DNA from 3 places in the Mesorhizobium sp. M0854 genome. Region 3 is predicted to be linked to each of the others. Evidence: predicted binding sites of a transcription regulator. Region 3 holds the regulator's gene; each other region holds the start of a gene.
The links. The regulator PhoB, encoded in region 3, activates phosphate uptake and scavenging genes when phosphate is short. The targets are predictions, from matches to a motif close to TGTCATNNANCTGTCAT.
Positions count from the first base shown of each region.

Region 1 (10,421 bases), on a different contig from region 3:
CGGTAGCAACGCCCGACAAATGCCCGTCGCGCATATAAGCCGCATTGGCCATGTCGACGGCGGTCTTGACGGCATCGGTGAAGCTCTCGAAGCCGCCATCGTAGCGGCCGGTTTCGGCCAATTCGAACAGGCGCCGCTCGGCATCCTCGATCTGGTCGGAGGGCGACATGTCGACCGGCGCGTCATAGGCGATGTTGACCATGTCCTCGCCGACAGTGATTAGCGCGCGCCGCGTCGCCAGATCGTAGATGGCGCGGCCATAGTCGGTGGCGTTGACGACGGTGACGGCCTCGACCGCCAACCGCACGACATATTGCGCCACCGTCATGTCGCCGACCTTCTCGTCGGCCGGCAGGAAGGTCTTCAGCGTGATCGGCGTCGCGATCTTGCCCATGCGGATGAGCTCGGCCGCGACCTCGAAGATCTTTCTATGCAGCGGCTCGTAGAAATGGCCGGGCTTCAGGAAGTCGGAGACGCGGTAGAAGGCATCGTTGTTGACCAGTATGGCGCCGAGCAGCGCCTGCTCGGCCTCGATATTGTTCGGCGCCTCGCGATAGAGCGGTGTTTCCGCCACGCCGAATTTTCGTGCTGCCTCTGCCATGATGTCCCCGGTCCTGATCCCCGTCTCTCGATATCAGAACGAGACAAGTCGGTGATGACTTATCTGCATCAGTCCCCAACCAACCAACTTTGATGCCCGCGATTCACAGCCAGGATCTTTCGGTGGAAAGAATCTCGATTGACTCGAATCAAGATGGCGAGCCTAGCCGTTCTCGGGCGAGAACAAAACAGGAAAATAGCTGCCGGTCATTCCGGCAAGGCATCACCCCAATCCAGTCGCCGCGCGGCCTTGAACGTCTCGCCGTCGCGCTTGGTGAACAGTCGCTCGGCAGCACCCCCATCCTGTTCGCAAAGCTTCAGCAAGACCTTGCCGGACCCCGACTTCGGCGGTGCGATCACTCGCGCTCGAGGCGGAGCGGCCGGATGGCGGGAGGCCGCGACAAAGATGAATTTCTCGTCCTCCCACGGCACCTCGGCATCCTTGGCCAGACGGTGTAGGCGCGAGCGGGCGACGCGGCGGGCGAAATGGCACCAGTCGGGGGCAACGAGCGGGCAGGGCGCCTCATGCGGGCAGGGCGCAAGCACGTGCGCGCCGGCCTCGATCAACTGCCGCCGCACGGCAAGAATACGCTGCCAGCCGGCCGGCGTGCCCGGCTCGACCACCAGCAGCGTGTCTGCGGTCAGCTGCCAGAGCCGGTCGACGAGTTTTGCCAGCGATGCCGGCGCGATCTCATCCAGCACATAGGCTGAAGTCACCAGCTCGGCCGGCTCCAGATCGACCAGGTCGATGGTGATGTCGCCGGTCCGCCAGGCGGTCCTGGCCGTGATCGCATCCGCGGCAAGTGCTTCGCCGACCCTTCGTACCGCGGCGCCGGCCTCGAGTAGCACCGCCTGTTCGAGATCCGGCCAGAGATTGATTGTGGCCCAAAGCACCGTGCCAGGGCCGGCGCCGACATCGAGCAAGGTCTTCGGAGCATAGTCGGGCCGAGACTCGCCCACCGCATCGAGGCTGGCGCGAACGGCCGCATAGGTCGCCGGTAGCCGCGTTGCCAGATAGGCCTTCACCGCCATGTCTTCGGCCATGTGCAGGCGACCGTCGCGCAACTCTGCGCGGTAGCGGTCCGACAGCGTCTTTGCCGCTTGCTTAAGCATCGGCAAAGGCACCTGTTCGAGAAGGCGGTCGACGCCTTGTCTAAGCGGGACGGGCAGTTCCATCGCTTAGGCAGTCCGAGGTGCGAGCAGAATGACCGAGGCGCCAACGATGCAGATCGCGGCACCGGCAAGATCCCAGCGGTCGGGGTGCACGCCTTCCGCCAGCCACAGCCAGGCCAGCGAGGGGGCAATGTAGATGCCGCCATAGGCGGCGTAGGCCCGGCCCGCCGCGCTGGTGTCGACCAGCGCCAGCAGCCACGCGAATAGCACGAGCGAGACGAGACCGGGCGCCAACCACAGCGGCGACTTGTCCAGCCGCCGCCACGCCCAGAACGAAAAGCAGCCGGCGATCTCGGCAAGTGCGGCGGCGACGTAGAGGAGGTAGGTCATGAAAAAAGGGTCCCGCGTTTGACGGGACCCTTTTCAGCGTGCCGGCCGGCAATGGCAAGTGGCGATGGCGTGATGCCGGCAGTCTACTCCGGATCCGCCACCTTGCGGCGGCGAGTGGGCTTGGCAACCGGAGCCTTTTCGCGACGTCCAAGATCGCGCATCTCCAGCGCCTTCTCGCAACTGGCCATGTAGTCGCGCGTCATCGGCAGCGTGTCGTTCTTCTTGGCAATCTGGATCTGGAAGATCACCAGATCCTGCCAGCGGAAGGCAGCTTCCGAGGCGGCAAGATAGAACTCCCACATGCGGCAGAAGCGCTCGTCATAAATCGCCCTGGCCTTGTCGCGGTTGGCCGCGAAGCGCTCGCCCCAATGCTTCAGCGTCTCGGCATAATGCAGCCGCAGAACCTCGATGTCGGTGACGACGAGCCCCGATTTTTCGATGGCCGGCATCACTTCGGATAGCGACGGGATGTAGCCGCCCGGGAAGATGTACTTGCGGATGAAGGCGCTGGTTGCCCACGGCACGCCGGAGCGGCCGATCGTGTGCAGCAGCATGACGCCGTCCGGCTTCAGCAGCGTCGCCGATTTGTCGAAGAAGGTGCGGAAATGATTGACCCCGACATGCTCGAACATGCCGACCGAGACGATGCGGTCGAAACGTTCATTGAGTTCGCGATAGTCCTTGATGTCGAAATGCACCCGGTTTTGCAGGCCTTGCGCATGGGCGCGGTCGGTGGCGACGCCGTGCTGCTCGGTCGACAGCGTCACGCCCTGTACGTCGACGTCGAACGCCTTGGCTAGATAGAGCCCAAGCCCACCCCAGCCGGAGCCGATATCAAGAACCGTCTGGCCGGCCTTCAGCCTGAGCTTGGCGGCGATATGGCGCTTCTTGGCTGCTTGGGCCTCGTCGAGCGTCATGTCCGGCTGCTCGAAATAGGCGCAGGAATATTGCATGTCCTCATCGAGGAAGAGGCGGTAGAGGTCGCCCGACAGATCGTAATGGCGCTGCACGTTGCGGCGCGCCCGCGACGCCGTGTTGATCTGCTGCAGGCGCCGGAAGGCGTGGCGCAGACCTTCGATCGCCTTCGACCAGGTGGCATCGATACCGCCGCTGCCCATGTTCTGGAAGGCAATCCGCATCACCCCCAGCACGCCGCCCTCGAGAATGTCGAGTTCACCGTCCATGTAGGCTTCCGGCACCGCCAGCATCGGATCGAAGGTTATTGCGCGCTCGGCATGCCTTGTCTTGATGTGCATGTGCACCGGCTCGCCGCTGCCGTCACCGAAAGTCACCATCGAGCCTTGCGGCCCTGTCACCTTGAGATTGCCTGTGCGGACCAGGCGGTCGAGAACGCGTTTCAGCAGAATATTCATGACCAATTGTCCCCTCTCGGCCAGACATGCTGTCCTATTCTGCATCAAGATATAGGGGTTCGAAAAGTTCCATTTGGCATAAAAATGCCCGGGTACGAGGCCCGGGCATTGGTCCAGAATAGCGATTAGCCGGCGAATGCCGACGAATGACGATCAGCCGTTGTCTTCGCCGCCTTCGAACTCCGCATTCGGATCGAAGAAGTTTTCCGGCCGCGCATTATCGTTGATGTCCTCGCCGTAGATGGCTTCGGCGGTGGTCAGCGTTTCGCCCTTGGCCTGGCGCTCGGCTTCGTCGGCCGTGCGGGCAATGTTGAGCGTGATGGTAACCTCGACTTCCGGGTGCAGCGCGATCGCCACATTGGTGACGCCGATGGTCTTGATTGGCTGGTTGAGCAGGATCTGGTTGCGGTTGACCGAAAAACCTTCCGCCGTCACCAGCTCGGCGATGTCGCGCGTCGAGACCGAACCATAAAGCTGACCGGTTTCGCCGGCCGAGCGCACGGCGATGAAGCTCTTGCCGTCGAGCTTTTCTGCAATCTGCGCGGCTTCGGACTTGCGCTCCAGGTTGCGGGCTTCGAGCTGGGCCCGCTGCCCCTCGAACTTCTTCTTGTTAGCTTCGTTGGCGCGCAGCGCCTTGCCTTGCGGCAGCAGGAAATTGCGGGCGAACCCGTCCTTGACCTTGACGGTATCGCCCATCTGGCCGAGGCGGGAAACGCGTTCGAGAAGAATGACTTCCATGGTTTTGTTCCTTCGCTTGGGCGCTATCCTCAGGATCGGCGCCGAGTTGTCTGGAACAGGTCAGGAAGCTGGGGCGTCGCCGCCTGTGTCGCTGTCCTGCCTGTCGCGGCAGTTAGGATCTCTTGTCGAAATCCAACCCGGGATTTGGTGTTCGATCCGGCTACGCCCGTCGTGGCCGGTGAAAAGCGGGCGGCGAACCGCCCGCTGGCTAGACCATGATCCCGAAAAGTGGAAACCGGTTTTCGGATAAGATCATGGTCAACTAATCAGTGTTAGCGGACCACGTAGGGCAGCAGGCCGAGGAAGCGGGCGCGCTTGATCGCCTTGGCGAGTTCGCGCTGCTTCTTCTGGCTTACGGCGGTGATACGCGATGGCACGATCTTGCCGCGCTCGGAGATGTAGCGCTGCAGAAGCCGCACGTCCTTGTAGTCGATCTTCGGCGCGTTGGCGCCGGAGAACGGGCAGGTCTTGCGGCGACGGTGGAAGGGGCGCCGGGTTGGGATCTGGTTGATGTCGACCATTATTCTGCGGCTCCTTCAAAGCCTTCGCGCGGACGGCGCGGGCCACGATCGGCACCGCCATCCCCGAAGCTGCGCGGCGGACGATCACCACGGTCACCGCGATCGCGGTCGCCGAATGAGCGCGGGCCACGATCGCCACGGTCGCGGTCGCCGAAGCCGCCGCGTTCCGAGCGCTCTTCGCGCTTCTGCATCATTGCCGACGGACCTTCCTCATGCGCATCGACCTTGATGGTCAGGAAACGCAGCACGTCCTCGGACAGGCCCATCTGGCGCTCCATCTCGTTGAGCGCGGCCGGCGGGCAGGTGATGTCCATGAGTGTATAATATGCCTTCCGGTTCTTGTTGACCCGGTAGGTGAGGGACTTCAGTCCCCAGTTCTCGACCCGGCCGACGGACCCGCCATTCGCGGTGATGACGCCCTTGTACTGTTCGACAAGCGCATCGACCTGCTGCTGCGAGAGGTCCTGCCGGGCAAGAAACACATGTTCGTATAGAGCCATAGTGTTCGTGCCTTTCTTCGTTTCTCTCCCGGTTCCCGGCGGCAAAAGCCTCTGCAACTTCTCTGACCCGCAATCCTTGCGAAGGCGGGGAAGAAAGGAGCATGACGAGACGGTCGAGAGCGGAGACACGGGAGGCGGAAGCGCTTCTGGCTTCACGCGAAGGTTTCGAAAAACCTCCGGCCCTCCGTTCAGCCCCCAGCAAGGACCGGCAGATTGCGGGCGTCTATACAGGAATTTGACCGCAAAGCAAGGCCAAACCACGGAGCAAACGGCCCTACCGTCCCAGAGCGCCACGGGTCTCGACGGCAAGGCTTGCGGATTCCTGAAACCGGACCTTAACCACCATGCGAAGTTCCAGCACCGGCGGGCGTGGCGGCAACCCGTCGTTCATCATGCGGATGCAAAAGCAAACAGTCTGCGCGAGTTCGGCAGCAAGGCGGTTTGGGGACAAAAATGCTTTTCGACAAATTCTGCCGTTCGAAGAGCGGCAACTTTGCCCTGATGCTGGCGTTCGGGCTGCCTGCGGTTCTGACCGCCGTCGCCTTTGCCGTGGACGTGTCCACCTTGATGAGGGCCAAGGTCAGCTTGCAGAATGCGCTCGATGCCGCGAACCTTGCATCTTCGCATCTCGGCGACATCGAGGCTTCGCGCAAGGACGTCTTCGACCGCTACTTCCAGACCAATGTCGCCGGCCACAGCGAGTTGAGGAACGCCGAAGCGACGCTTACCGTGGAAAGGGGCCTCAATTACATCCAGACCAAGGCTGTCGCCACGGCGGACGTCAATTTGAACTTCGCCTTCCTGTTCGGCAACGACAAGCGCATCACCGTCGATGCCGGCGCCGTCGAATCGACCAATCAGCTCGAAGTCGTGCTGGTGCTCGACAACACCGGGTCGATGGCCAGCAACGATCGCATCGGCGCATTGCGGACGGCGGCGACGGCCCTGATTGATATGCTCGAAGCGGCGAAGTCGCCGACGCGCAGCGTACGTGTCGCGGTGGTGCCGTTCGTCACCGCCGTCAACGTCAAGGGCGAGGACTACGATCCGGCCTGGATCGACATGGCCGGCAAATCGCCGAACAACGGCGCCAATTTCCCCTCGGTCGGCGGCAAGCGCGTCAACCATATGGATCTGTTCAAGCAATTGGGCGTCGAATGGAGAGGCTGCGTCGAAGCGCGGCCAGGAACCAACAATGTTTCCGACATTTCGCCCGACCAAAACAAACCGGACACCCTGTTCGTACCTTATTTCGCGCCGGACGATCCAGGTAACGCTAGAAATCCAAACAGCTCCTACGGCAATTCAGCGACCGGCTACAACAATTCCTATCTCGACGATACCGTCGTCACCCTGCTTCCCGGCCTCACCAGCGACATGGCGAAGTACAGTGTTTCGACGATGAAGCTGATCAACGACAAGAGAGGCCCACTGACTATCGGCCCAAACCGGGCCTGTCCGACGCCGATAGTGCCGCTGACCGATGATTTCGACAAATTGCGGAAGGCCGTCGGTGAGATGATCGAATGGAACGGCTCGGGGACCAATGTTTCGGAAGGCTTGTCATGGGGGATGCGGGTGCTCTCGCCGGAACCGCCTTACAGCGACGGCGCGCCGTTCAGGGCGTCAGGCACGACCAAAACGGTGCTGCTGCTCACCGACGGCGAGAATGTTGTCTATGGCGCGAAGGATACGCCACAGAAGTCGGACTATGGCTCCTACGGATTCCTGGCCTCGGGTCGGTTTGGATCCAGCGACCAGACCGCGGCTGCGCGCAATGTCGACGATTGGACAACCAATGTATGCAACACATTGAAGAAGCAGGACGTGCAGATCTTCACAGTGCTGCTGCAGGCCGACACCGCAGCCAACCGCAAGCTCTACGAGGCCTGCGCATCGTCGCCGTCGGATTATTACCCGACCAACGACGTCAGTCAGCTCGAAAGCGTCTTCCTGAAAATCGGAAGCTCGATTTCGCAGCTGCACTTGACGAACTGAACGACGTCGGCCGCTCTCCCGCCGCCGCTGCTCAACTCGTGTGTGCAGCCACTTTGCCCGTGGTTTCGGGGAAGAAATCGGGCGCCGCATGGCGCTTGCCGAACATCATGTCGTATTGCAGCAGACGGAAGTCGCGGATTGCCGGATCGATCTCTTTCTGACGCGACCAATCGGGGGTGGCGTCGCCTCCCGGTGCCAAAAGCAAATTGCGGTCGATAACGCGGTAGCGCTCTCGCAACTGTCCGAGGAAGCCGGTGTAATAGGGATGGCTGATGCCGGCTGTCTTCAGGATATGGTAGGGCAGGAAGGACGGGCTGACGGCGCCTAGATCCTCGGCCGGGCCGCTGCGATTCGACCAGACGATCAGCGGCGTCTGGTGGTGCAGCAGCATCTGGTCGGCCGCCTCCTTGCGCGGCGCAACATTGTCCTTCAGGAAGCCGGTCTCGACGTAGACCGGCCCAAGCGGCGGCAGATGGTCGCCGAAGAACGCGATGACGGTCGGCCGCTCGCGTTTCTTCGCCCATTCGATCAGCCGCTCGAGGCCGCGGTCCGCGTCGGAAGAGCCTTCGGCATAGCTCAACAGCGATTCACGGGCCCATTGGCTGATCGGCGCCTGCACCTTGTGGGTCGGATTGTTATAGCGATACGGCTCATACGGCCCGTGGTTCTGCAGGCTGACGGCGAAAAAGAACACCGGCTCGGCGCTGGTATCGGCTTCGTGGATGATCTCGTCGGTCATCGCAGCGTCCGACGCGAGCGGTCCGCGCTTCTGCATGGGCGGCAACGTCTCCTCGGACTTGAAGTCGTTGAAGCCGAAATCGGCATAGACGGCCCCCCGGTTCCAGAACCAATTGGTGCCGGGATGGATGGCGCGCGCCCGGTAGCCCTGACTTTTCAGGAAGGTCGCCAGCGAGGGAGTCGGTGTCCGCACATATTGCTGGTAGGGAATGCTGCCCGCCGGCAGGAAGGCGTTGGAAAAGCCGGTCAGGGCCTCGAACTCGATGTTGGCCGTCATGCCGCCGAACTCGGGCGAGAACATGTAACCCGTGCGCAGTGCCCGCACATTGGGGATAGGGTCGGGTGTGATGGTGACGCCAGGCAGCTTGGTCGGATCCCAGAAGGATTCGCTCATGACGACGATGATGTCGGGCTTCTCGGCAGGTACCGAGGCGGTCACCTGCGGTTTGCCGATCGCTTCGATCGCCTTGTCGGAATAGCCGGGCGGCGCCGAGACATGCGCCATCGGAACGTTAAGCGCGAAGGCGAGCGCAAAACCGTTTGAGGCATAGTTTTCCTTCTGGTCCCACATGATCGGGATGATCTGCAGCCGGTCGCGCGTCCACGAGAAAGTGGCATAGTCCATGATGGAAACGAAGAAGGCGATCAGCGGTACTGTCAGCGTCAGCCGGGCAAGGCGGCCCTTGTGGCTGAGCGCCGGAACGCGGCGGCGCCATAGCCGCCAGCCATAGACGAGCAGCGACAGCCCGCCGACGATGCCGATCGCCAGGGCAATGGCGGTTCCCGGGCGATCGCGTACCAGAAGCGGCATCAGTGCCACGATCTGCCGGGAATAAAGGAAATCGGTCGGATAGAGCGGATCGCCGAGATACAGCGACTTCTGGTGGCCGACGAACGCCAGCGACAATGTCAGCGGCGCGACGATCATCAGGCTCTGATGACTGCGGCCGAGCACGGCGTCGAGGCCGATGAGGATCAGCGCAAAAATGATGATCGTGGTCCAGCCGGGTTTGAAAGGCTGCAGAAAGAAATCAATGGTGCCGGCAAAGTTGCCGCGCACGATCAGTTCGATGGCAAACACAAGGATGGCCGCAGCCAGCAAGCTGATAAGGCCATAGCGGATGACAGGCCATTTGCGCGCCGGCAGATAGCCGGTCGACGGATCGCCTTCAAGAAACTGGGGCGCCGCCTCGGCTGCGCTCTGCTTGGTCTTTGCCACTTCAATAGTTCCCCGGCCCGCAACAAAAGCGTCACTCGATTGTCATCGAACTGTCACGCAAAGCCTAGCGCCTGTGGCGGAAATAAGAAGAGCCAGCAAACAAATCGTGAGCGGTTTTCATCATGAGTGATCGCCAAAAAGCCTGCCGAAACAGGCACTCGGCCGATATTACGCGATCAAGGTTGGACTTGACTTGGCCGCACGCCTTGCGTCACAGGCAACGTGAACCAGCAGCTGGGAGCCGCCGATGGCCATCGCATTCACCTTTCCGGGGCAGGGCAGCCAGGCTGTCGGCATGGGCAAGGACCTCGCCGATACCTTTGTGGAATCGCGGCGGATCTTCGAGGAAGTTGACGACGCGCTCGGCGAAAACCTATCGAAGCTGATCTGGGAAGGCCCGGAAGAGACGCTGACGCTGACCGCCAACGCCCAGCCGGCGCTGATGGCGGTGTCGCTTGCCGCAATCCGGGCGCTGGAGGCGCGCGGCTTCTCCCTGAACGGCAAGGTCACCTATGTCGCCGGCCACTCGCTCGGCGAATATTCGGCACTTGCGGCCGCAGGTTTCGTTTCGGTCGCCGACGCCGCCCGGCTGTTGCGCATCCGCGGCAATGCCATGCAGGCGGCTGTGCCGGCCGGCGAGGGCGCCATGGCGGCGATCATCGGGCTGGAACAGGCCGACGTCGAAGCCGCTTGCGCAGAGGCCGCCCAGGGCGCCGCCAAAGATCCCGCACAAGCCTTGGTTTGCCAGATCGCCAATGACAATGGCGGCGGCCAGCTGGTGATCTCCGGCGCCAGGCCAGCGGTCGAACTGGCGGCGAGGCTATGCACGGAGAAGGGCGCCAAGCGGGCGCTGATGCTGCAGGTCTCGGCGCCCTTCCATTCGGCATTGATGAAGCCTGCGGCCGAGATCATGCGGGAGGCGCTGGCCGCCGTGACGAAGAGTGCGCCGGTCGTGCCGCTGGTCTCCAATGTTACGGTGACCCCGACGAGCGATCCCGACGAGATCGCCCGCCGACTCGTCGAACAGGTGATCGGGCGCGTGCGCTGGCGCGAAACGGTGGAGTGGTTCGGCAGCAACGGCGTTGTGACGCTTTACGAAGTGGGCGCCGGCAAGGTGCTGTCGGGGCTGGCCCGCCGCATCAACCGCGACATTGCCACCAGCAGCATCGGATCGGCGGCGGAGGTCGAGACGGCACTTGCCGCCTTGGGTGACCACGTAGCTTGAATTCAT
Region 1 covers NZ_JAMYOL010000003.1:206,077-216,497, forward strand. The annotation lists gene NKH99_RS06695 (replicative DNA helicase) at 1-601, opposite strand, end outside; gene NKH99_RS06700 (small ribosomal subunit Rsm22 family protein) at 808-1,776, opposite strand; gene NKH99_RS06705 (YnfA family protein) at 1,780-2,103, opposite strand; gene NKH99_RS06710 (cyclopropane fatty acid synthase) at 2,187-3,476, opposite strand; gene rplI (50S ribosomal protein L9) at 3,630-4,214, opposite strand; gene rpsR (30S ribosomal protein S18) at 4,487-4,735, opposite strand; gene rpsF (30S ribosomal protein S6) at 4,735-5,235, opposite strand; gene NKH99_RS06730 (pilus assembly protein TadG-related protein) at 5,689-7,233, shown strand; gene NKH99_RS06735 (LTA synthase family protein) at 7,265-9,190, opposite strand; gene fabD (ACP S-malonyltransferase) at 9,438-10,415, shown strand.
Region 1: a site for PhoB is predicted at 9,231-9,247, ahead of NKH99_RS06735 (LTA synthase family protein). Genes of this name have one in related genera too.

Region 2 (10,421 bases), on a different contig from region 3:
TTCCAGCGTCATGCGGATCGGCGGTGTCAGCTTCACCGCCTCGTCCTTGCCGGCGGCGCGGATGTTGGTCAGCTTCTTGCCCTTGAGCACGTTGACTTCGAGGTCGTTGTCCCTGGAATGGATACCGATGATCATGCCCTGATAGACCTTGACGCCGGGGTCGATGACCATCGGGCCGCGGTCTTCCAGGTTCCACATGGCGTACGCCACCGATTCACCCTGTTCGTTGGAGATCAGCACGCCGTTGGTACGGCCAGGCAGCTCACCCTTGTAAGGTTCATAGGCATGGAACAGCCGGTTCATCACAGCGGTGCCGCGCGTGTCGGTCAACAGTTCCGACTGGTAGCCGATCAACCCGCGCGTCGGCGCGTGGAAGACGATGCGCTGGCGATTGCCGCCCGAAGGGCGAAGCTCGACCATCTCGGCCTTGCGCTCCGACATCTTCTGCACGACGACGCCGGCATGCTCCTCGTCGACGTCGATGACGACTTCCTCGACCGGCTCCAGCAATTCGCCGCTATCGCCCTTCTGCATGACGACGCGCGGCCGCGACACGGCGATCTCAAAACCTTCGCGGCGCATCGTCTCGATCAGCACGGCCAGCTGCAATTCGCCGCGGCCGGAAACGAAGAACGAATCCTTGTCAGGTGATTCCTCGATCTTCAGCGCGACATTGCCTTCGGCCTCGCGCAGCAGGCGGTCGCGGATGACGCGGCTGGTCACCTTGTCGCCTTCGGTACCGGCCAGCGGCGAATCGTTGACGAGGAAAGACATCGTCACAGTCGGCGGATCGATCGGCTGCGCGTGCACCGGCTCGGTCACCGACAGGTCGCAGAAGGTGTCGGCGACAGTGCCTTTCGACAGGCCGGCGATGGCGACGATGTCGCCCGCCTGCGCCTCGTCAATGGGCTGGCGCTCGAGCCCGCGGAAAGCAAGGATTTTCGAGATTCGGCCGGTTTCGACCTGGGTGCCGTCATGGTGCAGCACCTTGACCGCCTGGTTGGATTTCAGCGTGCCGGATTCGATACGGCCGGTGATGATGCGGCCGAGGAAAGGATTGGCTTCCAGGATGGTGCCGATCATGCGGAATGGGCCGGGATGAACGGTCGGCGCCGGCACGTGCTTGATGACGAGGTCGAACAGCGGCGCCAGAGCCTGGTCCTTCGGACCTTCGGGGTTTTCCGAGACCCAGCCGTCGCGGCCTGAACCGTAAAGGATAGGGAAGTCGAGCTGCTCGTCGGTAGCGTCAAGTGCTGCAAAAAGATCGAACACCTCGTTCACCACTTCGACGTGGCGGGCATCTGGCCGGTCGATCTTGTTGATGACGACGATCGGCTTCAGTCCAACCTTGAGTGCCTTGCCGACCACGAATTTGGTCTGCGGCATCGGCCCCTCGGCGGCGTCGACCAGCACGATGGCCGAATCCACCATCGACAGAATGCGCTCGACCTCGCCGCCGAAGTCGGCGTGGCCGGGCGTGTCGACGATGTTGATGCGGGTGTCCTTCCAGTCGACCGAGGTCGCCTTGGCCAGGATGGTGATGCCGCGTTCCTTTTCGAGGTCGTTCGAATCCATGGCGCGCTCGGCGACGCGCTGGTTGTCGCGGAACGAGCCGGACTGTTTCAGAAGCTGGTCGACGAGGGTGGTTTTTCCATGGTCGACGTGCGCGATGATCGCGATATTGCGGATTTTCATGTTTTGGTCTCGGGAGCGTTGCAGGCAGCAGGCCAAAAGGCGCTGCCTCTTTCGGTTGGGCGGCTCATACAGGGTTTTTCGCAATTGCGAAAGAGGAGGCGAGCCACCAAATAAAGTCACCAAATCTTAAATGTCTTGGTGTGAAGTGGAATTATTAACCAAGGCGGAACCTTTCATGGTCCGGACAGTTCGAATTTCATGATCGAGGTAGGCATCAAACTCCGGCCGATTTTGGCATGTACCGCGCTTGCCGTCCTCCTCGCGGCCGGCGCGGCGCAATCGGCGGCGTCGTTCAAGGAGACGCGGTCTGCTTTGCCGCCCGACAAGCCGTCGGCGGAGCAGCTTTTTGCCGATGCTCCCGATGGCGTCGATCCGGTGGTGACCGGGCCGGTCAGCGCCGCCTTCAAGCAGCGGCAGCAAAATGCCGGATGCGACAGCGCCGTCTGGCCCAACATTCCCGTCGTCTGCTATCCCGATTGATATACGTCCTACCCTCGGGCTGGCCCGAGGGTAGTGGCGCCGTCGCTCACGCCGACCGCACCGGATCGAGCGTGACCTTGTAGAGTTCGCTGTCGTCGCGATCCATCAGCCGCACCGTCAACTGCTCGGTGGCGCCATCGATCTCGACGAGCCCGAAGAACTGCAGGCCGGCCGAAGGCGGCAGGTTTTGACCCTGTTCGGCAGTTGGTGCCTTTATGAACCTCAGCTCCGGGCCGAATGTCATATCGAAACCATTAGGCCCGAACGTGCCGGAATGGATCGGACCCGAAACGAATTCCCAAAACGGATTGAAGTCCTGGAACTGCGCCTTGTCCGGATTGTAGTAATGCGCGGCTGTATAATGCACGTCTGCGGTGAGCCAGACAGTGTTGCTGATACCCGCATTCTTTATATAGCGAAGAAGGTCGGCAATTTCCAGCTCACGCCCTTTGGCCGGGCCATTGTCGCCATTGCTGACCGCCTCGGCCCCTACCTTCTTGGTGCCGTCGTTCCAGACGACGAGGCCGAGCGGCATGTCGGCGGCGATGATTTTCCAGGTTGCGTTGGAATTCGCCAGTTCACGCTTCAGCCACTTGATCTGCTGTTCACCGAGGATGCGCGATTGCGGCGTCATCGTCTCCTGCATATCCGGACCGTTGGGGCCGCGGTAGGAACGCATGTCGAGGAAGAACACGTCGAGCAGCGGACCATAGGCGATCTTGCGGTAGACGCGGCCGGGCTCCGACGGCTCGTAACGGATCGTCGTCATTTCGTGGAAGGCGCGCGCCGCACGTGCCGCCAGCACATGGACGGATTTTTCAGTGTAGCGATCGTCGGCGCTCAGGTCCTTCGAGTCCGACCAGTTGTTCAGCACCTCGTGGTCATCCCACTGATAGAAGGTCGGACAGATGGCGCTGAGCGCCAGCACATGCCTGTCCATCATGTTGTATTTCCACTGCGCCCGGTATTCGTCCAGCGTCTCGGCAACCTTGCGCTTCTCGTCGATCAGCACTTTGTTTTTCCACTTGCCGCCGTTGGGCAGGTCGACCTCGTCCTTCATCGCACCATCGGCATAGATCGTATCGCCCGAATGCAGGAAGAAGTCGGGCGTGTGCTTGGCAATGGTGGCGTAGGTCTTCATGCCGGTCTCGTCGATGCCCCAACCTTGGCCGGCGGTGTCGCCCGACCAGGCAAAGCGAATGTCGCGCTTCGAGGCAGGTGCCGTGCGGAAGCGGCCGACGACCGGCTCGGAAACGGCGTTGATGTCGGCAAGATCGGCCGCGACCATGCGGTAGAAGATGTCCTGGTCGGAGGCGAGATCGGTAAGCAGCCGCTTCACCGTATAATCGCTGGCCGGCGAGGTATCGAGCGGCGCGAGGCGGACGGCATTGGTGAAGCTTTCGGTCCGCGACACCTCGAACATGACGCGCGACGGCCGGTCGGTGCGTGTCCAGACCATGCCGCTGGTGGCGTCGACGTCGCCGGACTGGATGCCATGGGTGAAAGCCGGGCGCTGATTGGCGCGCGAGTAATGGGGGAGGGCGAGGCCCGAGGCGCCGACCAGGCCAACGGCGCTGGCCGACGTGACGAAAGCGCGCCGCGTCATCGAAATCTTGTTCATGGCTGTCTCCTGGATGGCGTTGAACGTCGCCGCCAAGCTCCAGCTTCAATGTTTCAGGCACATTTCGAAACGATGAAGGTTTGATAACAGTGAACAGGCTGGCGAATCTCCCCCCTCGAGGGGGAGATGTCGCCGAAGGCGACAGAGGGGGTCGTCTCGGATGGAGCGCCGGCCTCCTGCATCGGCGATTGCGCCCTACGCCGCCTGCGGTTCCGGATCAAACGCCGGGCGGCTGGTGTTGATCAACAGCGAGATGCAGGCGGCGGCTATTGCCGTCATACCGGCGATCAGGAAGGCAAGCTCGTAATTGCCTTGCAGCTCGCGCATGGTGCCGCCGAAGAAGGCCGCTGTCGCGGCGCCAACCTGATGGCCGGCGACGATCCAGCCGAAGACGATCGGCCCGCTGCGGTCGCCGAACGCCTCGTTGGAAAGCCTGAGCGTCGGCGGCACCGTGGCGATCCAGTCCAGTCCGTAAAACACCGCGAAGATGATCAGGCTGGTCGCCGAGAAGCCGGAATAGGGCAGATAGATCAGCGACAGGCCGCGAATGCCGTAATAGACGCCGAGCAGCTTGCGCGGGTCGAAACGGTCGGTGAGCCAGCCCGACAGCGTCGTGCCGATCAGGTCGAAGATGCCCATCATCGACAGCAGGCCTGCGGCCTGCACTTCGCCGATGCCCATATCGCCGCAAAAGGCGATCAGATGCGTGCCGACCAACCCGTTGGTGGTGAAGCCGCAAACGAAGAAGGTGGCGAACAGATACCAGAACACGCGCGTGCCGGCGGCGCGGCGCAGCGTGCTCAATGTATGCGAAAGGAAATTGCCTTGCGAGGCTGGCGGCACCGGCGGCACGTCGTCGGCATCGGCGCCATAGCGGACCATGCCGATCGACGCCGGGCGCTCCGGCACCAGCATATAGACCAGCGGCACCAGGCAGGCGGTGGCCACGGCAATGGCGATGGCGACCGGCTTCCAGCCGCCCGACTGGGCGAGCGAGGCGAGCAGCGGCAGGAAGACCAGCAGCCCGGTGGCACTGGACGCCGACATCAGTCCCATCACCAAGCCGCGATTGGTCTTGAACCAGCGGTTGACGATGGTCGCGCCGAGCACGGTGGCGACGGCGCCCGAGCTGACGCCGGAAAACACGCCCCAGGTGAGGAGCAGATGCCACGGTTTGGTCATCAACAGGCTGAGCGCGGTCGATCCCGACATCAAGAGCAGCGCGGCAAGCAAGGTGCGGCGCAGCCCGATCCGCTCCATCAGCGCCGCGGCAAACGGCCCGGTCAGGCCATAGAGGAAGATGCCGGTGGCCGCCGCCAGCGACACCACGTCGCGCCGCCAGCCGAAACTGTTCTCCAGCGGCAGCATCATGACTGCCGGCGCCGAACGCAGGCCCGCTGCGATCAGCAGGCAAAGGAAGATGACGGCGCCCACGACGAAAGCGTAGCGCTGGCCAAACGGGCGGGATTGAGTTATCATGTTACTGACCGGTACGTTGCAGGAGCGCGAAACATACGTACCGACCGGTAACATTGTCAACCAGCTAATCGGCAGGCCAGGCATGAAAAGCATTGAACCAACGATCAAGGCCAATGACGCACCGCCGCCTCGCGCCGCCGAACGGATTCTCCAGGTGGCGCGAGACCTGTTCTACCGGCAAGGCATCAGGGCGATCGGCGTCGACGAGATCGTGCGGCGTGCCGGCGTCACCAAGCCCAGCCTCTACCGCAGCTTTCCGTCCAAGGATGAGCTGGCCGCATCCTACCTCCGGCACTATGATCTCGAATTCTGGGAGCGTTTCGACGAGGCGGTGAATGCCCATCCCGGCGATCCGCGCGCGCAGATCGTCGCCTTCCTGACGCGTGTCGGCAAGCGTACGCAAAGGCCCGACTATCGCGGCTGCGGCATGACCAATGCCGCGGTCGAATATCCCGAACATGGCCATCCGGCCCGCGTCGTGAGTGAGGCCAACAAGCAGGAACTGCGCCGCCGCCTGCGCGCCATGGCGGCGGCGATGGGCGCCGGCGACGCCGAGACGCTGGGCGACGGGCTGCTGCTCCTGATCGAGGGCGCCTATATTAGCGGCCAGCTGTTCGGTGCCGGCGGGCCGGCGAAGTCGGTGGCCCGCAACGCCGATCTTCTGATAGAGGCAAGCTTGAAGAAATAGTGGTCCGTTTTACAAGACCACTGTGCGCAGCCTGACTTCCTCTAGGCTGCCGCTAAATTTGACGGTACGCTGCGCCCCCCGAACTGAGTTGTTCCGCCATGCGCGCTCTCTTGATCCCGCTTGCCCTCGCCGGTTTCTGCCAGGCGGCCCGGGCCGGCGACATATCCAGCGTCTATACCGATCTCGATTGGGAGAAGGACTGCGTCACCTATGCCCAAGCGGAAGAAGGCAACGGGGACTGGGCCGATCTCGCCTGTTCGGGCTACCGCGGCTACCCGGTGCTGGTTTCCTACGACGATGCGCGGGAATCGCTGTTCTACGGCTTTCCACCTGGCGATATGACCACGGTCTGGGAAAGCTTTTCCGGCCTCAATTCGGCTGGACCCAAGGTCGAGTGGCGGATCGAAACCAACGGCAAAACTGCCATTCCGTTCGCCGTCATTCATCGTCGCTCGATCAGCGATAGCGAGGGCGAGAACAAGTCGACGGAAGTGCTGATTGTGGCCAAGGTTGCCCAGCCTGACGCCCACGAAGGCTGCACGATCGGCCTTGTGCTCGCCACCGGCAATCCCGCCGCCAACGATCAGGCGCGCAAGCTTGCCGACGAGAAGGCACGCACCTTCGCCTGCGGCAAGGACAAGCGTGAGGTGCTGGGCGACGCGCCCGCTTTCGGCCGCGTCGACAACTGATTATTTGCGCCCGATAATTACTTGCGCCTGGCCCGCTCGATTGCCTCGACGATCATCTTCTTGGCATAGGCCGCATCGTACCAGCCTTCGATCTTGACCCATTTGCCGGGTTCGAGATCCTTGTAGTGCTCGAAAAAGTGCTGCACTTGCTGGCGGGTGATGTCGGGCAATTGCGTGTATTCGTGGACGTCCTCGTAGCGCAAGGTCAGCTTGGGCGAAGGCACCGCGATCACCTTCTCGTCCTGGCCGGCATTGTCCTCCATCACCAGCACGCCGATCGGCCGGACATTGATGACGCAGCCTGGCACCAGCGCGCGCGTGTTGCAGACCAATACGTCGATCGGGTCACCGTCGCCCGACAGCGTGTGTGGTACGAAACCGTAATTGCCGGGATAGCGCATCGAAGTGTGCAGGAAGCGGTCGACGAACAGCGTGCCGGCCTCCTTGTCCATCTCGTACTTGATCGGCTCGCCGCCGATCGGCACCTCGATTATGACGTTGACGTCCTCGGGCGGGTTCTTTCCGCTGGCAATCGCTTCGATACGCATCGCTTTATCCCTCTCTCGATTGCAGATCGATAGCGGGCGACGGCGAATGGTGCAATGCGGCGAATGGTACGGGGAGATCGTCCGAACCGAAAACCGGCCGGATCATGCGCTGGCCGTCATTCCCAGACGAAAGCGACCTTCTTCAGCGCCTTCTGCTCGAAGATCTCGACGCCTTCGGCAACATCGCGGCCACCGGCGCCGGCATAGAAGGCAAGTGCGTTCTGATTGTCTTCCAGCGCCCAGACCACCATGCCTTTCAGGCCATGGTCGGCCAGCCGTGCCCGCGCGGCCGAGAACAGCCGGCTGCCGAGCCCGATGCCTTGATATTCCGGCCGCAGGTAAAGTTCGTAGATCTCGCCCTGCTGCCTGAGTTCGCGGGCGCGGTTCTTGCCGATCGTCGCATAGCCGGCAATTTTGCCGCCGATTTCGACGACCAGGACGGTGGCAGCGCGGCGAATGGCATTCGCCCACCAGTCGGCGCCGCGGCGGTTGATCATCGATGTCAGCGTGCGGTGCGGGATGATGCCCGAATAGGCGCCGCGCCAGGCCTCGAGATGCACGTCGGCGATGGCGGCTGCATCGCGCGGTTCGGCTTTCCTGATGTCGATGCTCAGCGTATTCATGATTGGTTAACCATAAACCCGCCGCGCCCGATTGCAAGAGTCCGGTCAACCGCCGCGATGCTTTCACACAGCCGGACGGTGCGTCCTTGAGACGCTGCGAAACCGCTTTTGGCGAGATCAAATCTCGACCAGATGGTCGTCCAGTTCGTTGTTGTCGCCGGTCGAGACCGGAAAATGCTCGGCCAGTACCCCACCGACTGCTTGGATCGCCTTGACGAACCCCTCGGCAAGCCGATCGTCGCCGGCATGCGCCGTAAGGTCGCGGACGACACCGTCCCAGACATGCTGGCCGACACGAGAATCGATGCCGCTGTCGGCGACCACCTCGGCGTAGCGCTCGGCAATCGAGACGAACACCAGCACGCCAGTGCGCGCCGTGGTGCGGTGGACGTTGCGGGCGAGGAACTGCTTCATCGCATTGGCGTGGGCGGCCTGGTAGCGCAGCCGCCTCGGCACCAAATGGATGCGCAATGCCGGCAATGCCCACAACAGGATGAGCACACTGGCAAGCGCCAGAAGCTCGGCGATGACGAAATGCGGCAAGCGGATCGACAGCCACCAGGCTTCCAGCCCGTAACCGACGGCGAGGCTGACGACGAGCATGCTGAGCATCGCCATGAAAGCGGCCGGGAAGAAATAGCTGTCGCTGGCATGCGCCACGACGCAGTAGATCTCGCCGTCGGTCTTTGATTCGGCAGCGCGGATCGCATCGGCGATGCGCTCATGATCCTCGGGGCTGATCGGTCGTGTTGCCATGATTGATGTCTCACCAGCTTCCTGAAGAACCGCCGCCGCCGGACGAGCCGCCGCCGCCTGAAAACCCGCCGCCCGAACTTCCGGACGACCAACCGCTGCCGGAACTTCCAGACGACCAGCCACTGCCTGACGAGGTCCCGGACGTCCAGCTACCGCCGCCGGAAGATGACGAAGCTGGCCCACGGCCGTAGCGGAACGTCATGCCCAGCCACTTGTACACGCCCGGCGACAGTTTCGTGCCGAAGATCGGCGGCAGGAACGCCATTGCCAAGCCGCCGAAGAACATCGTCGCCCACAGGACGATGAACAGCATGAAGATGGGATCGACAGGATTGTCATTCGCCGGATTGCGCTTGCCGCGCGCCTCCAGCTCTTCGGGATTGCCTTCCAGCACCATGATCATGTCGTCGACGGCCTTGCTGATGCCGCCGGAGAAATCGCCGGCACGGAAGGCCGGCACCATGTCGTTTTCGATGATCAGCTTGGTGTGCAGGTCGGTCAGCGTGCCTTCAAGCCCATAGCCGACTTCGATGCGCATCTTGCGGTCGTTCGGCGCCACCAGAAGCAGGACGCCGTTGTTCTCCTTCGCCTGGCCGAGTCTCCAGGCGCGAAACAGCCGGTTGGCGTAAGGCTCGATCTCCTCGCCGTCGAGGCTGGGAATGGTCGCGACGACGATCTGGTCGGAACCCTTGGTCTCGAAAGCGGCAAGCTTCTGCGTCAGCGCCGCCTCGGTCGCGGCATCGATGATGCCGGCATTGTCGACGACCCGTCCGGTCAGCGCCGGCAGTGCGGCGGCGAAGGCCGCGAAGCCGACCAGCAGCACCACCATGGCCAACAGCGCGGTGCCGATCGTTTTGGTGAAACGGCCGGATTCCACCGGGCTGACGGCGTGTCTTGTCATCTCGTCACCAACTTCCCGAGGAGCCGCCGCCGCCGGACGAACCGCCGCCGCCGGAAAACCCGCCACCGCTTGAACCCGACGACCATCCCCCGCCGGAACCTCCCTCCCAGCCGCCGGACGACCGCCGGTTTGGCTCGAAGGTCATGCCCAGCCAGCGATAGCGGCCGGGACCGATCTTCTGGCCGAAGATCGGCGGCAGGATGGAGGCTGCGAGGCCGCCGAAAAAGATGATTGCCCAGATGGCTATGAAGATCGTGAAGAACAGATCGTCGCTGTTGAACGGCGGCTGCTGGTTGCGTTCGCCGCGCGCCTCCAGCTCTTCGGGATTGCCTTCCAGCACCATGATCATGTCGTCGACGGCCTTGCTGATGCCGCCTGAGAAATCGCCGGCACGGAAGGCCGGCACCATGTCGTTTTCGATGATCAGCTTGGTATGCAGGTCGGTCAGCGTGCCTTCCAGCCCATAGCCGACCTCGATGCGCATCTTGCGGTCGTTCGGCGCCACCAGCAAAAGCACGCCGTTGTTCTCCTTCGCCTGGCCCAGTTTCCAGGCGCGGAATAGCCGGTTGGCGTAAGGCTCGATCTCCTCGCCGTCGAGGCTGGGGATGGTCGCGACGACGATCTGGTCGGACCCTTTGGTCTCGAACTCGGCAAGCTTCTGCGTCAGCGCCGCCTCGGTCGCGGCATCGATGATGCCGGCATCGTCGACGACCCGTCCGGTGAGGGTTGGCAGGTCGGCGGCGAAGGCGATGAGAGGGAGGAGGAGAAGGCTTTGGAAGACGAGCAGGAAGGCCAGGCTGGCGTTCTGTCGCGCCCCCCTCTGTCCTGCCGGACATCTCCCCCTCAAGGGGGGAGATCGGCTGTCACGGCTGTTTTCGCCAATCTCCAACGTTGCAGGATGGGCGGTGAGGCCAAAGCTGCCAATCTCCCCCTTGAGGGGG
Region 2 covers NZ_JAMYOL010000004.1:393,905-404,325, reverse strand. The annotation lists gene typA (translational GTPase TypA) at 1-1,695, opposite strand, end outside; gene NKH99_RS10455 (hypothetical protein) at 1,894-2,175, shown strand; gene NKH99_RS10450 (alkaline phosphatase D family protein) at 2,222-3,796, opposite strand; gene NKH99_RS10445 (MFS transporter) at 3,992-5,275, opposite strand; gene NKH99_RS10440 (TetR/AcrR family transcriptional regulator) at 5,358-5,963, shown strand; gene NKH99_RS10435 (hypothetical protein) at 6,062-6,652, shown strand; gene ppa (inorganic diphosphatase) at 6,670-7,200, opposite strand; gene NKH99_RS10425 (GNAT family N-acetyltransferase) at 7,317-7,823, opposite strand; gene NKH99_RS10420 (TPM domain-containing protein) at 7,941-8,579, opposite strand; gene NKH99_RS10415 (TPM domain-containing protein) at 8,590-9,408, opposite strand; gene NKH99_RS10410 (TPM domain-containing protein) at 9,485-10,327, opposite strand.
Region 2: a site for PhoB is predicted at 3,869-3,885, ahead of NKH99_RS10450 (alkaline phosphatase D family protein). Genes of this name have one in related genera too.

Region 3 (10,421 bases):
GCATCGGTTGCACGACCTGGGAAGTGACCCGGCGCGTGGTCATTCCCTATACCCGCATCGGTATCATGGGCGGCGTCATGCTTGGCCTCGGCCGGGCACTCGGCGAAACCATGGCGGTGACTTTCGTCATCGGCAACGCACATCGCATCAGTGCCTCCCTGTTCGCGCCGGGCACGACGATCTCGGCGACCATCGCCAATGAATTCACCGAGGCCGACGGCGACCTCTACACCTCCTCGCTGGTTTCGCTCGGCCTGATCCTCTTCGTCATCACCTTCCTGATCCTCGCCGCCGCCCGCTATATGCTGATGCGGATCGACGCCCGTACGGGAGCCTGACCGATGTCGACATCCTCATCGCTCCACAGCCGCCGCAAAGCCAGGAATTCGGTGATGATGGCGCTTTGCGTCGTCGCCGCCGGCATCGGGCTTGCCTGGCTGGCGCTCATTCTCGGCGCGTTGGTCTATAAGGGCACAGCCGGGCTTTCGCTCGCGGTCTTCACCGAGATGACGCCACCACCGGGCGAGGCCGGCGGCTTGCTCAATGCCATCACGGGCAGCCTGCTGATGACGATCATCGCCGTTGTCGTCGGCACGCCGATCGGCGTGCTGGCGGGAACCTACATGGCCGAGTATGGACGCTTTTCGCGCATCACCACCGTCGTCCGCTTCATCAACGACATCCTGTTGTCGGCGCCGTCGATCATCATAGGCTTGTTTGTCTATGAGCTGATGGTGCGGCCAATGGGACATTTCTCGGCCATTGCCGGCGCCGTTGCGCTTGCCATCCTGGTCATTCCGGTGGTCGTGCGCACCACTGAAGACATGCTCAACCTGGTGCCGAACGCGTTGCGTGAAGCCGGTGCCGCGATCGGCGCGCCGCGCTGGGTGGTGATCCGTTCGGTCGCCTACCGCGCCGCATTGTCCGGCATCGTCACCGGCATATTGCTGGCGATAGCACGCATTTCCGGCGAGACGGCGCCGCTGCTCTTCACCGCGCTCAACAACCAGTTCTGGAGCAGCAATATCAACGCGCCGATGGCCAGCCTGCCGGTGACCATCTTCCAGTTCGCTCTCAGCCCTTACGAGGAATGGCAGCAACTGGCGTGGACCGGCGCACTCATAATCACCCTGACGGTTCTGGGCTTGAGCATCCTCGCCCGCAGCCTTACCGGACGCAGAGAGGACAGATGACACAGATGTTGTCCCCAGACATGACGATGGCCGAAACGGTCGCCGAGAAGACGAAGATCGAGGTCAAGAACCTCAACTTCTACTACGGCCAGAGCAAGGCGCTGAAGGACATCAGCCTGTCGCTGCCCGAGCGCAGCGTCACGGCCTTCATCGGCCCTTCGGGCTGCGGGAAATCGACGCTGCTGCGTGTGTTCAACCGCATCTATGAGCTCTACCCAAAACAGACGGCCGAGGGCCAGGTGCTGCTCGACGGCAAGAACATTCTCGACCGGTCGCAGGATCTCAACCTCCTCAGGACCAAGATCGGCATGGTGTTCCAGAAGCCGACGCCGTTCCCGATGTCGATCTACGAGAACATCGCCTTCGGCGTCAGGCTCTACGAGAACCTCGGCAAGTCCGAGATGGACGGCCGCGTCGAACAGGCGTTGAAGCGCGCCGCGCTGTGGAGCGAGGTCAAGGACAAGCTCAACGCCAGCGGCTTGAGCCTGTCCGGCGGCCAGCAGCAGCGGCTCTGTATCGCCCGCACCGTGGCGGTGAAGCCGGAAGTCATTCTGCTCGACGAACCGGCTTCGGCGCTCGACCCGCTGTCGACTGCCAAGATCGAGGAACTGATCGACGAATTGCAAGCCGACTACACGATCGTCATCGTCACCCACAACATGCAGCAGGCGGCGCGCGTGTCGCGCCAGACGGCGTTCATGTATCTGGGTGAACTGGTCGAGTTCGACCGGACCGAGAAGATATTCACGTCGCCCCGCGAGAAGCGCACGCAGGACTACATCACTGGCCGCTTCGGCTGAGCCGTTCCGATCATGCATATGAGGACAGGACCATGGGCGAACACACAGTCGCTTCTTTCGACGAGGATCTCGAGCAGATCAGCAAGCTGATCCGCGACATGGCCGACCTCGCCGGTTCGATGGTCGGCGGGGCGACCAAGGCGCTGTTGAATTCCGACAACGTGCTGGCGCAACGCGTCGTTTCCGACGACGCCATCATGGATGCGCGTCAACGCGAACTGGACGACCGCGCCATCACCCTGATCGCCAAACGCCAGCCGATGGCCCACGATCTTCGCCATGTGGTCGGAGCGATCCGCATGGCGGGCGACCTCGAACGCATCGGCGACCTTGCCAAGAATATCGCCAAGCGCGTGAGTGCGGTCGGCCTCAGCGCCACGCCGCGGGACCTGTCGCATTCCATCGACGCGATGGCGCAGCTGGTTCTCATCCAGGTGCAGGGTGTCATCGAGGAATATGCTGCAGGCGATGCGGCCGCGTTGGCCAAGCTTCGTGCCGCCGACGAGCGCATCGACGTTAAATACACGTCCGTGTTCCGCGAGCTGTTGACCTACATGATGGAAGATCCGCGCAACATCACCGCTTGCACGCACCTGCTGTTCTGCGCCAAGAATCTGGAGCGGATCGGCGACCATGTCACCAACATCGCCGAAAATGCGTATTATGTGCTGACCGGCGAGCAATTGCCGGTCAATCGTCCGAAGCAGGACGAAACGACAATGTCCGCACCGGTGACATGATGGGGGTGCCCAGCCGATGATCGCACCACGCATAATGGTGGTGGAGGACGAGGAGCCGTTGGGTGTGCTGCTCCGCTACAATCTCGAATCCGAAGGCTACCAGGTCGAGGTGGTGACACGCGGCGACGAAGCCGAGATCCGTTTGCAGGAGAATGTGCCCGACCTTTTGGTGCTCGACTGGATGATACCAGCGGTTTCCGGCATCGAGCTCTGTCGTCGGTTGCGGGTGCGCCCCGAAACCGAGCGGCTGCCGATCATCATGCTGACCGCGCGCGGCGAGGAGAGCGACCGGGTGCGCGGTCTTTCGACCGGCGCCGACGACTATCTGGTCAAGCCGTTTTCGACACCGGAATTCATGGCCAGGGTCAAGGCGCTGCTGCGGCGCGCCAAGCCGGAAGTGCTGTCCAGCGTGCTGAAGGTCGGCGACATCGTGCTCGATCGCGAATCGCACAGGGTCTATCGCAAGAAGAGCGAAATCAGGCTCGGGCCGACCGAATTCCGGCTGCTCGAGTTCATGATGCGGCATCCGGGCCGTGTCTTCTCGCGCAGCCAGTTACTCGATAATGTCTGGGGGGAGACAATCTACATCGACGAACGCACCGTCGACGTGCATGTCGGGCGGCTGCGCAAAGCCGTCAACAACGGCCGGATGCCGGATGTCATCCGCACCATCCGCGGCGCCGGCTATGCGATCAGGGAAGATTGACCCGCCTGGTCAGGCTACGTTCTTTCTGACGCTGGGCCTCATTTGCGCGCCCGGCGCGAAAATCTCCTGGTCGACGAAGCTTAACGCCCGCATCGCGCAGCCTTCGCGGATCAGAGGCAATTCGTTCGGCTCTGTATCGAAGGAGATCGAGCCTGAATGCTGGCCGCCGGCGGTCTGGGCGATTGCCTTCCGCAAGGCCGGCTCGATCAGATCGAAGGCGGCGGCACTGGCGCCGACCATCGCGACCGGTGCCGGATCGATCAGCGCGAACAGCGAGCCGAGACCGAAACCCAGCGCTTCGCCGGCCTTGCGGTAGGCCTCGCGTTCCGGCCCATCTTTCTCGCGCGCCCGGGCCGCCAGTGCGCGCATGTCGGCGTCGCTGACGTCGGCGACCGGTTCGCTGTCTTCGCTCATCTGCCTGGCGTTGCGCCAGATGGCGTAGTTGCCGGCATACGCCTCGATGCAGCCGCGCCGCCCGCAACGGCAGAGCGCGCCGCCCGGACGATGGATCATGTGGCCAAATTCGCCGCCCGAGGAATGCGTCCCGGTGAACAGTTCGCCCTTCAGCACCAGCCCCATGCCGATGCCATGCGAAAGCAGGATGGCGATGAAGTCATCGCGATAGCGATCCGGATTGCGCCAGCGCAAAGCCACCGCCATCATGTTGCAGTCGTTCTCCACCGTTGCCGGGATGCCGAATTCGTCCTCCAGCATGTCGGCAAAGGCGATGTCGGTCTGCGGCGTGATCGGCGACCACAGCATGGCGCGTGCAGGGGAGTCGGTAATGCCCTGAATCGCCAGGGCGATGCGGGCGACACTGCGGACGTCAAGATCTGGATCCTGCAGCCGGCGCCGGACGATGGCCATGCATTCACGGATCAGCTCGTCGCGCGGCATAGTCAGCGTGTCCAGCCGGCGCTGTTCCTCGGCGACCACCTGTCCCGTATAGTCGATAATGGCGGCCGAAAGGAAATTCAGCGACAACACCACGGTCAGCACCGCCGCCGCTTCCGGGTTGAGGGCGAGGCCGACTTGCGGACGACCGCGTTTCAACGAAACGGGCTCACTTGGCTTGCTCTCGGCGAGGATGCCTTCCCGTATCAGGTCGGAAGAAATCGCCGATATGGTCGAATGACTGAGGCCGGTGGTAGCTGCGATCTCAGTACGCGATGGCTGGCCGGCCCGGCGCACCGCCGAGATCACCATCGCCCGGTTGCGCCGGCGCAAATCGTCATGGCGGATTCCGACCGACATTGTTTTGCTTTCCTCCCGGTTGCCGCGGCCGCTCATGAACCGGAAGCCGTCGGTTAATGTCCGACAAATAGTGTCGGATGAGGCAAATAGTGTCAGATGCAGGTGGCGCTGTCATCGTTTATTCCGACGCTCGAAAAAACTCGCAGAGTCATCAAAATCCATCAGAATCGATGTTGACAGCAGCCGGAGATCGGGTCAGTATTTTTTCGAGGCTCGAAAAAATTAGAGCTTCTAAGCTGGTCTTTGAGCCAATTGGTCACGCCGTACGCGGCGCAGGGAGGATATGATGAAGAAATTCACGACCGCCATTCTGGCGGGTGTCGCCATGACGCTGGCGCTGGCGTCAGTGGCGCAGGCTAAAGACAAGGTCATCGGCGTTTCCTGGTCGAACTTCCAGGAAGAGCGCTGGAAGACCGACGAGGCCGCAATGAAGGCGGCCATCGAGGCCGCAGGCGACAAGTATATTTCCGCCGACGCACAGTCCAACCCCGGCAAGCAGCTCACCGACGTCGAGAGCCTGATCTCGCAGGGCGCCAACGCACTGATCATCCTGGCGCAGGACGCCTCGGCCATCGGGCCGGCCGTGCAAAAGGCACTGGACGAAGGTATTCCGGTTGTCGGCTACGACCGGCTGATCGAGAACAAGGACGTCTTTTACCTGACCTTCGACAACAAGGAAGTCGGCCGCATGCAGGCCCGGGAAGTCTTCAAGGTGAAGCCGGAAGGCAACTATGTCTTCATCAAGGGTTCGGGTTCCGATCCGAATGCCGATTTCCTGTTTGCCGGTTCGATGGAGGTGCTGAAGGCGGCAATAGACAGCGGCAAGATCAAGAATGTCGGCGAGGCCTATACCGACGGCTGGCTGCCGGCCAACGCTCAGAAGAACATGGAACAGTTCCTGACCGCCAACGACAACAAGGTCGATGCCGTGGTCGCGGCCAATGATGGCACTGCCGGCGGCGTCGTCGCCGCGCTGACAGCGCAAGGGCTGGCCGGATCGGTTCCGGTTTCGGGCCAGGACGGCGACCACGCCGCGCTGAACCGCATCGCGCTCGGCACACAGACCGTGTCGGTGTGGAAGGATGCGCGCGAGCTCGGCAAGAATGCCGCCGAGATCGCCTCGCAACTGGCCGACGGCAAGCAGATGACCGACATTGCCGGCGTGAAGGATTTCACCACGCCCGGCGGCAATACCGTCAAGTCGCTGTTCCTGACCCCGGTCGCCATCACCAAGGACAACCTCAACGTCGTCATCGACGCCGGCTGGATCAAGAAAGAAGAGGTCTGCGCCGGCGTGACGGCTGGCACTGTTGCAGTCTGCAACTGAGCCGACGTTTCCGAGAAGTCCGAACGCCGCGGCCGCTCGCCGCGGCGTTTTTCAACAAGAGTTGTTTTTCCGCTTCCGGCGGATAACTTCTAGGCTGCTTCCGGCATCCGCGGCAGACGGCAACCCGGCGGGAGAAACATCATGACCGACACGACGTCCAACACGCCGGTCGACAACACGGCAGACCGGGCACGGGAATCCGAGCTCGGCATCGTTGCCCGATTTCTCAAGGCAACCGAACTCGACACGCGCATGCTCGGCATGGTCGGCGCGCTGCTGGTCATCTGGGTCGGCCTGCATGTCATTTCCAGCGTACGGCTCGGCGTCAATCCGTTCGACTTCGACAGCCGGACCTTCCTGACGCCACGCAATCTCTGGAACCTGTCGGTGCAGACTTCCGCCGTGGCCATAATGGCCGCCGGAATGGTGCTGGTTATCGTCATGCGCAATATCGACCTGTCGGTCGGTTCCGCCGAAGGTCTGATCGGCGTGGTCATGGGCTTTGCGCAGGTGCATTTCCTGGTGCGAATGATCGGTCTGCAATTAGGCAATCCCTGGATCTGGATCCTGGCACTGGCCATCGGCCTGGCGCTTGGCCTTCTGATCGGAGCGTTCCAGGGATACATCATCGCTTATCTCGAGGTGCCGGCCTTCATCGTGACGCTGGGCGGCCTTCTGGTCTGGCGGGGTGCCGCATGGTGGGTCGCCAGCGGTCAGACGATTGCGCCGCTTGATGCCACTTTCCAGCTGATGGGGGGCGGGCCGGCGGGTTCGATCGGTGCGCGATGGAGCTGGATCGTCGGAATTGTCGCGTGCCTGGCGGTTGTGTTCATGCTGCTCAACGGGCGGGTGCAGCGCAAGCGGTTCCGCTTTCCGTTGCGCCCGATCTGGGCCGAGACGTTCCTCGGTGTCCTCACCTGCGCTGTCATCATGGGCGCCATATGGCTTGCCAATTCCTATCCTTGGCCGGTCGGCATCGTGAACAGATATGCGGCGGCCAACAATATAACGGTTCCCGAAGGCGGGCTGTTCATCGCCCATGGCATCGCCATACCCGTGCTGATGGCTGTAGCCGTAGGGCTGATCATGACCTTCATCGCCAAGCGTACCCGTTTCGGCCGCTATGTCTTCGCCATCGGCGGCAATCCGGAAGCAGCCAACCTTGCCGGTATCAACACGCGCTGGGTGACCATGAAGGTGTTCATGATCATGGGCGTGCTGGCGACGATCGCCGCGGCGATCTCGTCAGCCAGGCAGAACTCGTCGACCAATGCGCTGGGCACGTTGGACGAGCTGCTGGTCATCGCGGCGGCGGTGATCGGCGGCACGTCGCTCGCCGGCGGCTCCGGCACAGTGCTCGGCGCCATGCTCGGCGCGCTTTTGATGCAGTCGCTGCAGTCCGGCATGGTGCTGCTCGGCATCGATTCACCGCTGCAGAGCATCGTTGTCGGCGCCGTGCTGGTGCTCGCGGTGTGGCTCGATACCGTCTATCGCAAACGCGTTTAGGGAGGAGGAACGATCATGGCAGACAAAACCGCTCCCACGGGCACGCCGCTGATCGACATGCGCAACATCTCCATCGCTTTCGGCGGCATTCGCGCCGTCGACGATGCCTCTGTCGACCTTTTCCCGGGCGAGGTGATGGCTTTGCTCGGTCACAACGGTGCCGGCAAATCGACGTTGATAAAAATCCTGTCCGGCGCCTACAAGCGCGATGCGGGCCAGATTTTCGTCAACGGCGAGGAGGCTTCGATCTCCAATCCCCGCGACGCCAAGAAGTACGGCATCGAGACGATCTACCAGACGCTGGCGCTGGCCGACAATGTCGATGCGGCCGCCAACCTGTTTCTCGGCCGCGAGCTGATGACCGGCTGGGGAACGCTCGACGACGTCGCCATGGAGGCCGAGGCGCGCAAAGTGATGGGCAGGCTCAATCCGCGTTTCCAACGCTTCAAGGAGCCGGTGGTAAAGCTTTCGGGCGGCCAGCGGCAGTCGGTGGCGATCGCCCGCGCCATCCTGTTCAATGCTCGCATCCTGATCATGGACGAGCCGACGGCGGCACTCGGGCCGCAAGAGACGGCGCAGGTCGGCGAACTGGTCAGGCAGCTCAAGGCCGACGGCATCGGCATCTTCCTGATCAGCCATGATATTCACGACATGTTCGAGCTTGCCGACCGTGTCTGCGTCATGAAGAACGGTCGGGTTGTCGGAACGGCGCGCACAACCGACGTCACCCAGGACGAGGTGCTCGGCATGATCATCCTCGGCAAGTGCCCACCCGGCGCCATTCCGGGGCCGGGCGCGCTGAAGATCGCCGCATGAACGAGAATTAGCCAGCTAATCACAAGCCGCCAAAATGTGCCAGCCGTCACCATGCTTTGGCCTCGCCATTGTGTTGGCGTCAGGACTTGCCCATAAAGATGCCGAACCGTCCACGGGACGTATCAGCAATTGAAGAAGCTTTTTCCGACCGTCGCTTTTATCGCCGTCGCGCTGATCAGCCTGACGATGGCGGGTTTTGCCTATTTTGCCACCCAGGAGGCGGCCCGCATTAAATTCGAGGCGACGGCAGACGACGCGCTTAACCGGATCGAAAGCCGCATCGACCTGGACCTGTCGCTGCTGCGTTCGACCCGGGCGCTGTTCGACGCACGCAATGGCGGTATCTCGCAGGGCGAGTTCAAGGCTTTCTTCAACGCGCTCGACGTCGACAATAATTTCGCCGGCCTGCGCGGCATCGGTTTCCTCCGCCTGGCGAAAACTGGCAACGAGGCGGCGGTCGAGCGCGACATCCTGCACGATCACGGCGCAAGCCATCCGATCTATCCCGACACGAACTTACCGTGGCGTACGCCCATCGTGCTGTTCGAACCGCTGGATCCGTCCAACAAATCCAGCATCGGCTACGACATGTTCACCGGGCCGGCGCGGCGCGAGGCGATCGAAAAGGCGATGGCCGACGACCAGCAGCACGCCAGCGGGCTCGTGCAGTTCGGCAAGGATACGGGTGCCGCGCAGACCTTTACCGGGTTCCTCGTCTTCGTCCGGCTCAATGTCGAAACCGCGCCGGACGCCGTGAACGCGACGAGATCCTCGACTGCCGGCTTCCTTTATGCGGCCTTCCGCGCCCGTGATCTGTTCCAGGCTGCGCTCAGCCGGGCACCATTGCTGCCGGTCAACACCGAGATCTATGACGGCACGGTGGACAGCGACAACCTGCTGTTCCAATCGGAAACGCCGCCTGTTTCGAGCCTCGGCGACAGGCTGCTGGTCACCCGCAAGGTCACCGTCGCCGGCCGGCCGTGGGTCGTCCTGTTCAGGCCGACAAGTGCTTTCTCGCAACCTTCCTCGCGCGCCATCCCGGTGATGCTCGGATTGTTCGGACTGCTGCTTGCGGGCGCCATCGCGCTGGTGGCCCGCTATCAGGAGCGGGCCTATGAGGCGGTCTCGCTGCTTCACGAAACGACCGAAAAGAGCCTGCTGGAAAAAGACCTGATGCTGCAGGAGATGAAGCATCGCATCAAGAACTCGATCACGCGGGTGCTGGCAATCGCGCGCCAGACAGCATCGCACACCACCGACGTCCAGGAATTCTCGGCTTCTTTCTCGGCCCGGCTGCAGGCGATGGCGGCTTCCCAGGACATGCTGACGCGCTCACGCTGGCAGAAAGCCGATCTCGGCGACCTGCTGCGCATCGAGCTAGGCCAGGTGTTCGGCAGCGAGCTTCCTGAAGGGCTGCTGTCGGGACCACAGATTCTTCTCGATGAAAAGACGACGCAGGCACTCGGCCTCGTCTTTCACGAACTGGCGACGAATGCGCTGAAGCATGGCGAAGCCGGCAATTCAGTCGGTGCGCTGAAGGTCGACTGGTCGCTCGAAGCCCGTAGCGGCACCCGGACATTGGCTCTCAACTGGCGCGAGGCCGGTCAGAAGAAGCTTGAGAGACCGGCAAAGAGCGGTTTTGGCACCAGACTGATCGATCTCAACGTCACGCGCGAATTGCGTGGCACAATCAGGCGCGATTTTCGCGAAGATGGCTTGAACGTGGAAATCAGGGTTCCGCTGCCGGCCTGAAGCCCCGTCTCGTGGGCCGCGTCGCAACAGCGCTTTAAAGGGCAAACGCGGAGACAGGTGGCCTGCCTCCGCGTTTGCTGTTCGCCTGGAGCTCGAAACTAGTTGCAGCGAGCTGTGTAAATCCGGCCGTGACGATCTCTGTATTGGCAGTAGCCATTTTGCAGCCGGCGAACGAGCAGACCGCCAATCGCACCAGCGCCGGCGCCGATCAAAGCGCCCTTGCCGCCGCCGACAGCGCCACCAATGAGCGCGCCGCCCACAGTGCCGATTCCCACGTTCTCTTCCGTGGTGGTGCAGCCGCTGACCGCAACCACGGCAACCATGGCA
Region 3 covers NZ_JAMYOL010000010.1:9,308-19,728, forward strand. The annotation lists gene pstC (phosphate ABC transporter permease subunit PstC) at 1-338, shown strand, start outside; gene pstA (phosphate ABC transporter permease PstA) at 342-1,193, shown strand; gene pstB (phosphate ABC transporter ATP-binding protein PstB) at 1,190-1,993, shown strand; gene phoU (phosphate signaling complex protein PhoU) at 2,026-2,733, shown strand; gene phoB (phosphate regulon transcriptional regulator PhoB) at 2,750-3,439, shown strand; gene NKH99_RS17105 (ROK family protein) at 3,449-4,693, opposite strand; gene xylF (D-xylose ABC transporter substrate-binding protein) at 4,980-6,020, shown strand; gene NKH99_RS17115 (sugar ABC transporter permease) at 6,162-7,526, shown strand; gene NKH99_RS17120 (ATP-binding cassette domain-containing protein) at 7,542-8,342, shown strand; gene NKH99_RS17125 (CHASE domain-containing protein) at 8,472-10,094, shown strand; gene NKH99_RS17130 (YMGG-like glycine zipper-containing protein) at 10,193-10,421, opposite strand, start outside.